One region of the Neobacillus sp. DFD-2R genome, then DNA from elsewhere that is predicted to be linked to it. Evidence: riboswitches for the same ligand, from Rfam matches in the RefSeq annotation. Region 1 holds a riboswitch; each other region holds the start of a gene.

Region 1 (3,189 bases):
ACCTGTACCAAGTAATAAACGTGACTGAAATGATAATGAGCCAATTTTCAACATTATTAACCGCCTCCAACAAAATGTACAATTTCAATTCGATCTCGATCAGACAATCTAGTACTTTGATGTTCCATCCTTGTTAAAATCTCTCCATTTATTTCGACGACAACCACTTTATCATGAATTTGGTAATGCTTTAGTACGTCTGAAACAAATACAATATTTTCGGGTAAAAGTATATTTTCGCCGTTCAGTTGTACGTTCATATTCCACCTCCTATTGAACCGCTTTGCAATGTCTATCCAAGCGAAAAGCAGAGAGCGTTTTATCATCTGTTAAATTTCGGTCCATCAATGCAGCTACTAGTTTCCCTGTAAGAGGGCTTAGTAAAATCCCATTTCGAAAATGTCCTGCTGCAACAAACAAACCCTTCCAAATTGGATGTTCACCAATGTATGGGTTCCCATCACCGGTTTGCGGCCTAATTCCTGCCCAAACCCGCTCCCATTTTGCGTCCTTAATCTGTGGAACCAGCTGAACAGCTCTTTCTACTAATGTCGTAATTCCTCCGGCCGTTACCCTGTTATCAACTGTATTTTCCACCATTGTAGCACCGATATAAATTTCACCATTTCGTTTAGGTACTAAATAACAACGTTTATCGGAAAAAATCGTAGTGTTAATAATCGGCTTTTCAGTCATGACTGAAAAGCATTCCCCTTTGACAGGATAAACATTAATTTCCAACCCGGTTTCGTGCATTAATTTGGCAGCCCAAGCTCCTGTCGCAATGACAACCTGTTCACAATTAATTACACCTTTTGTTGTTTTTACCCCTTTGACTTGCCCGTGTTCATAAATAAATGAAAGGACTTCAGTATACTCATGAATTTCTGCGCCAAAATGTACTGCTGCTTTAGCAAATGCATATGTTAATTTAGCGGCTTGGACATGCCCATCATTTGGAAGGTACATCCCTCCGGTAACACTGGAAGATAGAGCAGGTTCCATTTCTTGTAATTCCTTTGAATCAAGCCATTTGATGCTAGGATCCCACCTCCGTTGAAACGTGACTTGTTTTTTTAATTCCAGGGCTATTTCCTCTGATTCAGCAATTTTTAACATCCCTTTATTAACAAATTCGATATCGATGCCGGCATATTCAAGCATCTCGTTCGAAATAGATGAAAACATTGCCTGGCTTTTTAAAGCTAATTGGAAAAATGGACCGTCTTTTTCGATTTCCGCTTGTGCTGCCAGCATTCCGGCAGCGGCACTGGATGCCTGACAAGCTAAACGTTCCTTCTCAAGAACAATTACTTTTCTCCCCATTTTTGCAAGTTGATATGCAATAGAGGACCCAATTATTCCTCCCCCGACAATTGCCACATCAAATGAATTTTTCACTTTACACATCTCCATCTTTTAATTCATTTTGGTAAGACCTTACAGCTGCTAATGGATCGTGGGCTTCTAATATTCCGGACATAACCGCGATGCCCTTAGCGCCGGCGGAAATTACATGTCTAGTATTCTCTGGTGTAATGCCGCCAATGGCAATGACAGGAAGGTCAAGTAGTCCTGTTAGCCTTTTAAATTCTTCTAAACCTCTAGGTAATAATCCCGGTTTTGATTTTGTAGAAAAGACGTGACCATAAAGCACATAATCAGCACCACTCTGTAATGCTTTTTGTCCTTCTTCCAAGGAGTGGATAGAACATCCGAGCAAAAGCCCGGGAAAATTTGTTTTTATAATTGAAGGATCTAAACTATGTGATGCTAATTGAACTCCTGCTGCACCTGTAACGAAGGCAACATCCACACGGTCATTAATAATAATCTTTGATAATGGTATGTTTCTTTCTGTGAAAAGCTGGACTGCTTGATAGATTTCCTGTGCAGATTTTTGTTTTTCTCGTATATGAATTGCCGTTATATATGGGTGAATCTCCATTAAAATTTCACTTAGTTTATCCATCGGCATTTTGCCATTGGATACAATATGTAGTTCTTTTAAACTATTTAAAATTTGAGTCACCCCTTTAGTAATATTCTGCTTATCCTTAAAATAAATCTGAAAAACAAAAAACCACTTTCTTTTTGTAAAGAAAGTGGTTGAAAATTTGAAATGAAAAGGCCTTCATTTGTCAAACGTCTAGTTTTCCACTTCCCTACGCTGGTATAATCCAGATCAGGTCCTTAGAGTCCCGAAGTAGTACTTCAATCTCAGCCTTTTAAAAAGGCACCCCTAGCGGATAAGCATCACATATTAATTTGTAGAATTCACCTTACATCTATAATAGTAGCGCCTTTATTGTAAATGTCAATTGATTTATTGTTCTGTGCAATAAAAATTGATAATTTCCATTAGCCGGACATCGGGCATAAAATATGTCCCCCGATTTGGCTAGCGCTTTCATCATACTTGTTGACGGTTTTCATTGCTTGAATGTTGTTTCTATTCTAAAATAAGATATAGTAATGTGTTAGAATTTTTTTGCAATTAGAAATTCTGTTGTTGGGAGGCGAGATTTATGGGTTTAAAAGAGATGAAGAATCAAACATTTCCAAGAAATCATATTGATGAATGGGAAAAAAAGGCTGAGGAATCCATCAAAGGAAAATCGGTTGAATCACTGAAATCCTCAACATATGAAAACATACTTTTGAAACCGCTTTATTTCCAAGAAGATGAAAAATCGATAGCTGCTTATCCGGGTGGTTCCGATTTTAGAAGAGGAATTTTTCCGCTTGGTTATATCACGAATAAATGGAAGGTTGCCCAGCGAATACCATATACAACAATAACAGAGTTAGAGGAAAAGCTTGAACAGGCATTAAATAGAGGTCAAACGGTTATTTCGTTTGAATTAACAAAACAGTTATTTGAAACGAATGAGCTTCTATTAAATCTATTAAAAGACTATTTTCATAAATATCCCTTCGCAATAAATGCTTGTGAAATGCAGCCGGACATATTATCAGTCTTGGTAAAACTGACAGAAAATCAATGTGATGGCTCAAGTGTGACAGGATACATAGCATCAGATCCGCTTTCAACATTTGTAATAGACGGATTTCTTCCGGAAAACGACGATATCTATTTTGCTGAATGGTCAGAAACGCTTAAGCAGGCACATAAAAAACTCCCCAATTTACAGACTGTTCTAATCAATACATCTCCATACCATAATG
Region 2 (3,189 bases), 850 kb from region 1:
TTTCCTGTTAATTGACAGAATTATTATAATCGGGGATACATCAGAGCCCCTTTTTGGGTACATATATTTGCGCCGGATTCGCATTTAGTTTAACAGTCCCAATTTTTTAAAATATCGGGATGGCTGTTGGGATAAGCCTGTTAAAGGAATTTAATTTCACATTTAAAGATATATGGTTAAAACTTAATCACCTAACAAAGCTTTTATTTGTAGAAGGAATGAGAACAATGGATAAAAGGAAGATTTTTTATGTGAAGCCTGAAATTAAAGACGATGCCTCAATTATTCAAGGTTTTGATATTGAAATTAATAAAAATGATGCACAACGCATTGATCGATTAGTGGATAACTACGAAAGCAGCATAATGACTCATCTTGACGAAGAATATGTAAAACGAACAACGAAAGCAGACCGACTTGCAGACAAAATTGCTAAATTCGGCGGTAGTTGGAAATTTATTATTTGGTTTGGAGTATTTCTTACCGTTTGGATAGTCTGGAATACGATTGCGTTTACCAAGCATATTCATTTCGATGAACCACCCTTTATCTTATTGAATTTATGCTTATCCTTTATTGCTGCCTTTCAAGCCCCTGTCATCATGATGAGTCAGAATAGGCAGGCTTCCCGTGATAAACACGAATCCATTATTGATTTTGCAATAAATTATAAAGCTGAACAGGAAATTGATGATATGCAGAGTCACCTTCATCGAATCGAAGGGGAATTAATTCAAATAAAACAACTTTTAACCTCGTTACATCAATGTGGTGTTTTTGAACCGGACGAATCAAAAAAATAAAGCATTCTATAGGAAAAAACGCCCATATTTAAAATTAAAACTTTCAAAATAATGAACACTATGTTATTATCAAACCTAAAGTTACATAATTAAATTCAATAGCTCTACTAGGGGGGTCCGATGGCTCGGACTGAGAAAAGAATGCGTAAAATTCTTTGACCCTTTGAACCTGATCTGGATGATACCAGCGTAGGGAAGTAGTTTCGAAGGCGTCGTCTTAATTTTGTGAACACGCCACTACTTTTTGACGATTAATCAGGTTCTGTGTAAACAGAACCTTTTTTTTATTGTCATTCATTTACACGTTTGTCCGAAAGGCTGCTTGTAATGAACTATGCTGTTACTTTCCTGATCGAAAAATCTACCCATTTTAAGGAGGAAGTTTCATGCAAAAGCAAGCAGAAGTGAACATTGAGTTAAAATCACAATTTACGGGAAGTAAAAAAGTTTATGTTGAGGGATCACGATCAGATATTAAGGTTCCAATGAGAGAAATTGAGTTAAGTCGAACAGAAACTAGTTTTGGAGAAGAAGAAAATGCACCAATCCGGGTCTACGATACAAGCGGCCCATACACAGATTCAAATTACCATATCGATATTAGAAAAGGACTTCCAGCGTTACGGAAGAAATGGATTCTCGAACGTAATGATGTTGAGACGTATGAAGGCAGAGAAATAAAACCTAAAGATAACGGATACCTTGAAGGTGATGAACGTGCAAACCTTGAATGGTTTCCTAATCTTAATAAAACACCTCTACGTGCAAAAGAAGGAAAAAATGTCACGCAAATGCACTATGCTAAAAAAGGCATTATTACTCCTGAAATGGAGTACATCGCGATTCGTGAAAATATCGATCCCGAGATTGTTCGTGACGAGGTTGCCCGAGGCAGAGCAATTATACCGGCAAATATAAACCATCCTGAAAGTGAACCAATGATAATTGGACGCAAATTTCATGTGAAAATTAATGCGAACATTGGGAATTCAGCTGTTACTTCCTCCATTGAGCAAGAGGTTGAAAAGATGACATGGGCAACTCGATGGGGTGCCGATAACATCATGGATTTATCAACTGGGAAAAATATTCATACGACAAGAGAATGGATCATCCGCAATTCCCCTGTTCCGGTTGGAACTGTGCCAATCTATCAGGCACTTGAAAAGGTGAATGGAATTGCCGAGAATTTAACCTGGGAAGTTTATCGTGATACGCTAATTGAACAGGCGGAACAAGGGGTCGATTACTTTACGATACATGCCGGTGTTTTATTACGATATATTCCATTAACAGCCAAACGAACAACGGGAATTGTCTCCAGAGGCGGCTCGATTTTGGCACAATGGTGCTTAGCTCATCATCAAGAGAACTTCCTTTATACTCACTTTGAAGAAATTTGTAAAATTCTGAAGCAATATGATATTTCTGTTTCACTAGGGGATGGATTGCGTCCCGGAAGCATAGCTGATGCCAATGATGAAGCGCAGTTTGCTGAACTTGAAACATTGGGCGAATTAACTGAAATTGCTTGGAAGCATGATGTTCAAGTAATGATCGAAGGTCCCGGGCATGTGCCGATGCATATGATTAAAGAAAACGTTGATAAGCAAATGGAGATTTGCAAAGAAGCACCTTTTTACACATTAGGACCATTAACAACCGATATTGCTCCAGGATATGATCATATTACATCAGCCATTGGTGCTGCAATGATCGGCTGGTTCGGAACAGCTATGCTATGTTATGTTACACCAAAAGAACATTTAGGCCTTCCAAATAAGGATGATGTCCGCGATGGTGTTATTGCCTATAAAATTGCCGCTCATGCAGCTGATTTAGCCAAAGGACACCCAGGTGCACAAGTTCGTGACAATGCCTTATCGAAAGCTCGCTTCGAATTCAGATGGGAGGACCAATTCAATCTCTCATTAGACCCGGAACGGGCAAGAGAATACCATGATGAAACTCTTCCGGCTGAAGGAGCAAAAACTGCTCATTTTTGTTCGATGTGCGGACCAAAGTTTTGTTCAATGAGAATTTCTCATGATATTCGCGGAATGGCAAATGGAGATCAACCAGGTGAGGAATTAGCCATTGAAGAGGGAATGAAACAAAAGGCAGAGGAATTTGTAAATGATGGATCAAAGATTTATCGATAATAGTAATTTCAATGAGATAAAGAAATTAAAGGAAGAAGTAGAAATCTTACATCAGAAGATCCATCACTTACAAAGAAAAATTAACAATATCCAACATCATTGTAAACATATATTTCTAGAATCATCAGGAATGAGGAAATGCCAAAAATGTGGTTTCGGTGAGAGTACTTATTATTGATTATTTAATAAACCCCTAAGTTTAGGGGTTTATTACTTTTTAAGCG
Region 3 (3,189 bases), 500 kb from region 1:
CCCATTCTGCGCGACATTCAGCATGTAGCGTGTATAGGCTAAATTAATCGGGGTAGGCTTTGTTTCCTCCAACTGCTGATGGGTAATTCCAAACCGTTCAGCATATCGACGGTGCAGCTCCATTTCTCCGTGCAAGGTCTCATGCAGCAGCCTTGCAAAAGCAGCCATCGTTTCGAGGTCTTTTGCCTTTACGGCACCTAAAGCAAAAAGCCTGGAATAATCAATTAAAAACACATAATCCTGTTTCATGTAACGGATAAATGATTCAACAGGCAATTCCCCAGTGCCCATCCCCACTACAAAAGGATGCAGATGGGTTTTCTCCCAAATTCCCGTTACTTTTTCAAAAAGAAATTCTGTAAACTTCATTTTTTTGCCTCATTCCTGGTAGTATTGCACCATTCAGCAATAAAAACGGCTAATACTTTTGTAAAATCTACTAATTGCCTGATTTCAACTTTTTCATTGACGGCATGGGCATCCTCTAATTTTCCAGGCCCAAATATGACCGTTGGAATTCCTGCCCGTCCAAGCCAACCTGCATCGGTAACAGTTGGAGACATTCCTATGTTTGGCTTTTGCGTTAACAATTTTTCAAATGAATCTGCTAACAGAAGCGTACCCGGGTGCTCAGGATCAATTTCTAATGAAGGGAAAATCTCACCCCGATCCTCAATCATCGATTTTCCACCCCACGTGAATTGCGGCGGATTATCTCGCAACCACGGATCGGCTTCAGCCACCGCATGAATATGCTGTTCAATTTCCTTGATAACCGCTTCGTAATCTTCATTCGGATAAAAATGAACCGTGATCCAGAGCGCACAGCGATCGGCAACAAAAGCGGCATGCCTGCCTCCTTCAATTACAGCAGGATTAATGGTATTGCTTCCAGGTTCGAAGCCTTCATAGCTTTTCGTTACAGCCCAATGCCGTTCAAGCTCCTGAAGCCCCGAAATGATTTTCATCATTTTCTCAATTGCACTGGCACCCTTAACACCGCCACCCGCATGTATCATCTTCCTGCGCAAGCCATCGTGATAGGTTTCTTTACTTTGAATTGTAATCCAACCTGTAATGACGCCGCCCTGTCCTTGGATATGTAAGTCACTAGTATCGACGACTACAGCATAATCGGCTGTATATCCTTTTTCGGTACAATCAAGGGTTCCCGCTTCTCCCACTTCTTCGCCGATGACCGACTGAAATTGAAGATCTCCTTTAAGCGTGATACCAAGTTCTTTTAATAGTTTAATAGCCATTAGCGATGCTGCTATTCCGCCCTTCATGTCGGCAACACCGCGTCCATAAATATAAGAATCTTTGATATAAGTGGTAAACGGTGATTCATCCCACTCTTTATCATCACCAACCTCGGCGACATCCATATGACCGTTGATAATTAAACTATTATATTGATCAGATGCTTCTCCTTTTAAAACGCCGACAACATTGGGGTCACCAGGGTACACATCCCACTTATCGGTTTTAAATCCCAAATCTTCCAAGTATTCTTTAATGACTTCCTGCACATCATTTGTATTACGTGCAGGAGGGCTTACTGTTGGAAACGCAATTAGTTTTGTCAGTAATTCAATCAATTCTTCTTTTTTTGCTTCCACTTGATCCGAAATCTTTTGTGACAAATCTTCAGATATCGCTCTCATTTTTCTTTCCCCTTAATTGCAAAATAAAAACCACTCACTTTCGGAGAAATGAGTGGTTTGAAGATTAATGTCAAATTAAATGAGGCTGACATAAATGATTCGTTCCACTTCCCTCCGCTGGTATCATCCAGATCAGGTTCAAAGGGTCTAGAACAAAGTTCCATCTCAGCCAAAGGCCCCCCTAGTGTGAGTCGATCAACATATAAAGTTCAAAATATAGTAAAACTATAGCACAGAATTAGAAAATGTAAAGTAATATTACTCTTTTCGTTCCGGAATCACACAGCTGCCATCCGCACAGCTTGCATCTTCTGCATTCTCTGATGAAAGGTTCTGCAACACCGGTGAGGCAGATTCCTCTTGCCACACTTGTTGGAGCGCACCATTGAATGTTGCAGTCGGTTGTGCACCGGAAATTGCGTATTTTTGATTTATAACAAAATAAGGTACGCCGCCAATGCCATATTGTTGTGCAATTGATTCATCAATCCGAACATCATTTGCATAGGCGTTTTTATCCTGCAGCATCTTTAATGTTTCATCACGGTCAATGCCTGCAGCTTCTGCGATATCTGCCAAGGTATCGTAATCCCCGATGTGCTTTGATTCAGTAAAGTATGCATAAAGCAGCTTTTCAGTAACTTCTGCTTCTTTCCCATACGTTTTCGCAAATTTTGTCAAACGATGGGCATCAAAGGTATTCGTTGGTTTCATCGTGTCAAAGTGGTAGGTTAATCCCACTCCGGCAGCCTGCTGCCCAACATTTTGATTTGCTTGTTTAGCTTGTTCAAGACTCATACCATATTTTGCTGCTAATACTTCGTGCATATTTTTATCGATATTCTTTGGTGAATTTGGATCGAGCTCAAAGCTTTTAAATTCCACTTCTACCTGATCCTTATGTGGAAATTGATCCAGCGCTTCCTCTAACCTGCGCTTCCCAATATAACAAAAAGGACAAGCGAAATCAGACCAAACTTCTATTTTCATGTAAACACCTCGATTTTCTACGATTAAGTACTATAGTAACACAACCAGCATAAATCCCATATTTAGCTGCTTAAGACCGAAATATTTACCCTTTAATAAAAGGGTAAATCCTTTGGCCTGGTTTTAACAAAAAGTTGCCTTTTTCACCATAAAACCGGGGCCGCAGCAAGCGGCACCCGGTCATATGAAAATCATTACTTCACTTTATCAACAAATTTGTTTGTATATGTCTGGCTAAGATCGACACTCTTTACAGCCGGTTTAAAGGCAGAGAGAATTTTCTGAACATTTTCCGGAACCCCTGCAGGCATTTTTCCATCAGTTGTGAACATTGGAAGCTGACCTTTAAGGGCCTGGATATATACGGCTTTATCACCTGCATAGTACTCCTCCGGCATTTTATCGGCAATTTCTTCAGGAGTATGGGTACTCATCCATTTCAGTGTTTTTACATAGGCATTAGCCAATTTTTGCACAACATCCGGGTTCTTTTTCACAAAATCGTAATTCATATAGAGACTTGTAGAGGCAT
Region 4 (3,189 bases), 1.9 Mb from region 1:
ACATTCAAAACCCTTACAACAATTTCCCAAATTACGAACAAAAGGAGGAGAACCAATAACGGTCTCCACCCTTTTAAAAGTATTTTCTTCATTATCGATATTTCTCCGTCAATTGGTCCATAGTAATTCCGCTTGGTTGGTACAGTATTTTCACTTGGGAAATCACATTACGGCTTCCGATTTCAATCATTCGTTCATTCATTGCAGCGATAATACGAAATAAGTGCTCAAGCTCGCCCTCCATCGTCGTTTCTAATGGATGGACTTCATATTTCACTCCCGATTCATCGATTACGCGAATTGCTTCATCCACATACGGGATAACATCTTCTCCGTCTTTTGTTTTCGGTAATATTTGAATGCTGATCAATGCATTGGCCATTTTGATAACCTCCTATTTTGGTAAAAATTCATTCGTAAATGCTTTATTCGCATCTAATTTTTTATCAAGAAGTTTATGGTCATACATCCAAGAAGCGTAGTTTTCCCAAACCATCTTCTTTTGGATCCCCCATTGCTTCGCATCGTCCTGATATTTCGGTGATAACCATTTTTGGCTCGCTTTCACAAGCTTTGGATCTAAATCCGGGGCCGCTTTAATAAGGATATCAGCCGCTTGGTCAGGATTTTTAATCGCATACTGATAGCCCTTTGTTACTGCCTTTAAGAACGCTTTTACTGTTCCGGGGTCTTTTGCAATCATATTTTCATTTGTTTCCAAAACAGGCGTGTAATAGTCGAGCTTATCGGAATAATCCGTTAAGTAAATCATGTTAATTTTTTCATTGCGAAGCTCAGCTTCTACACCTGTCCAGCCGTAATAAATCCAGGCAAAGTCAACATTCTTTTTAATCGCGGTAAAAAAGTCGGTGTCTCCCGTATTAATAATTGTTACCTTATTGACATCGGCATTTTCTTTTTTCATTAAAGAATCAATAACAGATTTTTCAACCGGTGAGCCCCAGCCGCCATAGGTTTTTCCTACAAAATCCTTTGGAGATTTGATATTTTTGGCAGCAGGTGATGCAAAGCCGGATGTATTATGCTGAATGACAGCCGCAATCGATACCAGTGGTACACCCTGGATGCGGGCCTGAGTGATCGCTTCCTGATAGCCAACCCCAAAATTGGCCTTTCCCGAAGCCACCAGCTGATCCGTACCGGCTTGACCAGGCATGATAATATCTACATCTAACCCTTGATCTTTAAAATAACCTTTTTCTTTCGCTACATATAATCCAGTATGATTGGTGTTCGGGGTCCAATCCAGAACAACAGAAATCTTTTTCAGTTGTTTAGTATTCCCCTTCGAAGTATTTGTCTCCTTTTTACTGCTGCAACCGGCAATAAGAAAAACAGATAATAATAGAACGAACCACTTTTTCATTTTTAAAGCCCCCATATGTTAAAAAATAATATCTCTTCCGGATAACATCCGGATGTAACAGAAACAAAACGTAAACAAGAAACAACCTGATAGACGTAATGTTGTTAACATTTTTGAATAAAACAAGACCTAAACAAATAATGCACCCAGGTTTTAGCAACCTGAGTGCATATTAACAAACAATCAATTGTTTAAGAATATGTTCCCTCCGCCGGTATCAACCAGATCAGGTTCCAAGGGTCTACGTCTTAAGAACGATATCTCAACCGGCAACACCGGTCCCCCTACATTTCATTGTATCCATTTTATTTCCCTCACTATTATACCGGAAGCATTTAAAGATGCCAGCCCAGTGCAGAATTCAAAAAATATTTTTCTAAGTTTCAAGAGGGATAGGCAGGAATTTAAGATCATTTTTCCGAATTATATTGTGTAAAAAGGAAGGTGAAGCAGTCATTAATTGTTTCATAAAAAAGAAACATTCACAAGTTAGTATCATAAGATGAATTATTACTATTTTTTGCGTATTTCTATTTCTCGAATTATTTGTTTTTCATCCTTTATTATATTGTCATATCTAACTTTGGAAGGTGTGAATAATTTGACAACCAATTCTGAAACGAAAAAAATTGATGTTAATTCAACCATTTCATTAAAAGGAATCGTGAAGGCCATATTTAACGATACCATTCATGTGCAAATTGGTGGAAAGATTATTACCTTGCCAAAAGGGGATTTTTTGTTAGATAATTCAATGAATTAATTTGAATGGCTGCAAGAAAGGGCCTAATCTTATATTTACGCGTTACTAAAACCCGCCACTTACTAAAGTGGCGGGTTTCCTTTAGTTTAATAAAGCCCTCTATATTTCATTGATTGCTAAAATTAATTTCCGATATATTGTTCGAGGAAATCGGCCACCTTCGTGTACGTAAAAATTTTATTTTTTAGTTTTTCGAAGGAATGGCCTTCATCTTCAAAACGGAAGTACTTTACTGCATGGTTTCTTTCCTTTAATTTATTTACTATTTGTTCGGATTCTTCAATTGGGACACGCGGATCGTTTGCACCATGAAAAACCATAAGAGGGCATATAATTTTATCGGTATGGTTTAATGGGTCAATTTGATCAAAAAACGCTCCATCCTTTTCAATCGTTCCATATTCAAACTCCCGAAGTTTTTGACGCCATGGATTTGTATTTTTAAGAAAGGTTCTAAAACTTGAAATCCCCACAATATCAATCGCTGCGGACCATAATTGAGGAAAATGGCTGATAGCTGCCAGAACCATAAATCCTCCATAACTGCCCCCCATGATCGCTATTTTACGTTGGTCAACGCTCCCCTCTGCTTTTAGCCAATCTACTAACGATACCAAATCTTTAACGGAATCCATTCTTTTTCTAACATCATCAAGGTGGGTATACGTCTTTCCGTACCCGGTACTGCCACGAACATTCGGAGTACAAACTGCAAAGCCAATGCTCAGGAAGTATTGCAGGACAGGATTATAAACGGCACGAATTTGGCTTTCAGGACCACCATGTACATAGATGACAACCGGGTGTTTTTTTGAAGTATTTTTCGGCTTGTAAAAAAAGGCTGGAACATGAAGATTGTCAAAAGATTTATAGGTTATTAGCTCCGGGGTAACCAATTTATTTTCCAAACCCTGTGACCGGATGGAGGAGGTAAGTCGTTTTGTGTAAATTGGCTTAATCTCAAGCTCCCAAATATCAGAAGGATGTTCAGGCCCATTAAAAACATAGGCTAATTTTTGGTTATCGGGTGAAAAAGTAA

The links. A riboswitch is a leader RNA that binds a small molecule or an ion and turns the genes downstream of it on or off. The one in region 1 is predicted to bind thiamine pyrophosphate.
Region 2: it holds a riboswitch for thiamine pyrophosphate, as region 1 does, so the genes downstream of both, thiC (phosphomethylpyrimidine synthase ThiC) here and tenI (thiazole tautomerase TenI) in region 1, are expected to answer to the same signal.
Region 3: it holds a riboswitch for thiamine pyrophosphate, as region 1 does, so the genes downstream of both, AC3ANV_RS10770 (acetylornithine deacetylase) here and tenI (thiazole tautomerase TenI) in region 1, are expected to answer to the same signal.
Region 4: it holds a riboswitch for thiamine pyrophosphate, as region 1 does, so the genes downstream of both, AC3ANV_RS17835 (ABC transporter substrate-binding protein) here and tenI (thiazole tautomerase TenI) in region 1, are expected to answer to the same signal.

The regions. Positions count from the first base shown of each region.
Region 1 is NZ_CM173228.1:1,638,850-1,642,038, forward strand. It holds gene AC3ANV_RS08020 (thiazole synthase) at 1-54, opposite strand, end outside; gene thiS (sulfur carrier protein ThiS) at 57-260, opposite strand; gene thiO (glycine oxidase ThiO) at 271-1,410, opposite strand; gene tenI (thiazole tautomerase TenI) at 1,403-2,032, opposite strand; TPP riboswitch at 2,146-2,254, opposite strand; gene AC3ANV_RS08040 (methylmalonyl-CoA mutase family protein) at 2,529-3,189, shown strand, end outside.
Region 2 is NZ_CM173228.1:2,486,286-2,489,474, forward strand. It holds gene AC3ANV_RS12435 (DUF1003 domain-containing protein) at 228-803, shown strand; TPP riboswitch at 903-1,016, shown strand; gene thiC (phosphomethylpyrimidine synthase ThiC) at 1,190-2,965, shown strand.
Region 3 is NZ_CM173228.1:2,142,258-2,145,446, reverse strand. It holds gene tenA (thiaminase II) at 1-369, opposite strand, end outside; gene AC3ANV_RS10770 (acetylornithine deacetylase) at 366-1,667, opposite strand; TPP riboswitch at 1,760-1,860, opposite strand; gene AC3ANV_RS10765 (DsbA family oxidoreductase) at 1,926-2,657, opposite strand; gene AC3ANV_RS10760 (ABC transporter substrate-binding protein) at 2,852-3,189, opposite strand, start outside.
Region 4 is NZ_CM173228.1:3,569,929-3,573,117, forward strand. It holds gene AC3ANV_RS17825 (ABC transporter permease) at 1-92, opposite strand, end outside; gene AC3ANV_RS17830 (thiamine-binding protein) at 92-382, opposite strand; gene AC3ANV_RS17835 (ABC transporter substrate-binding protein) at 395-1,387, opposite strand; TPP riboswitch at 1,574-1,683, opposite strand; gene AC3ANV_RS17840 (hypothetical protein) at 1,989-2,150, shown strand; gene AC3ANV_RS17845 (S9 family peptidase) at 2,273-3,189, opposite strand, start outside.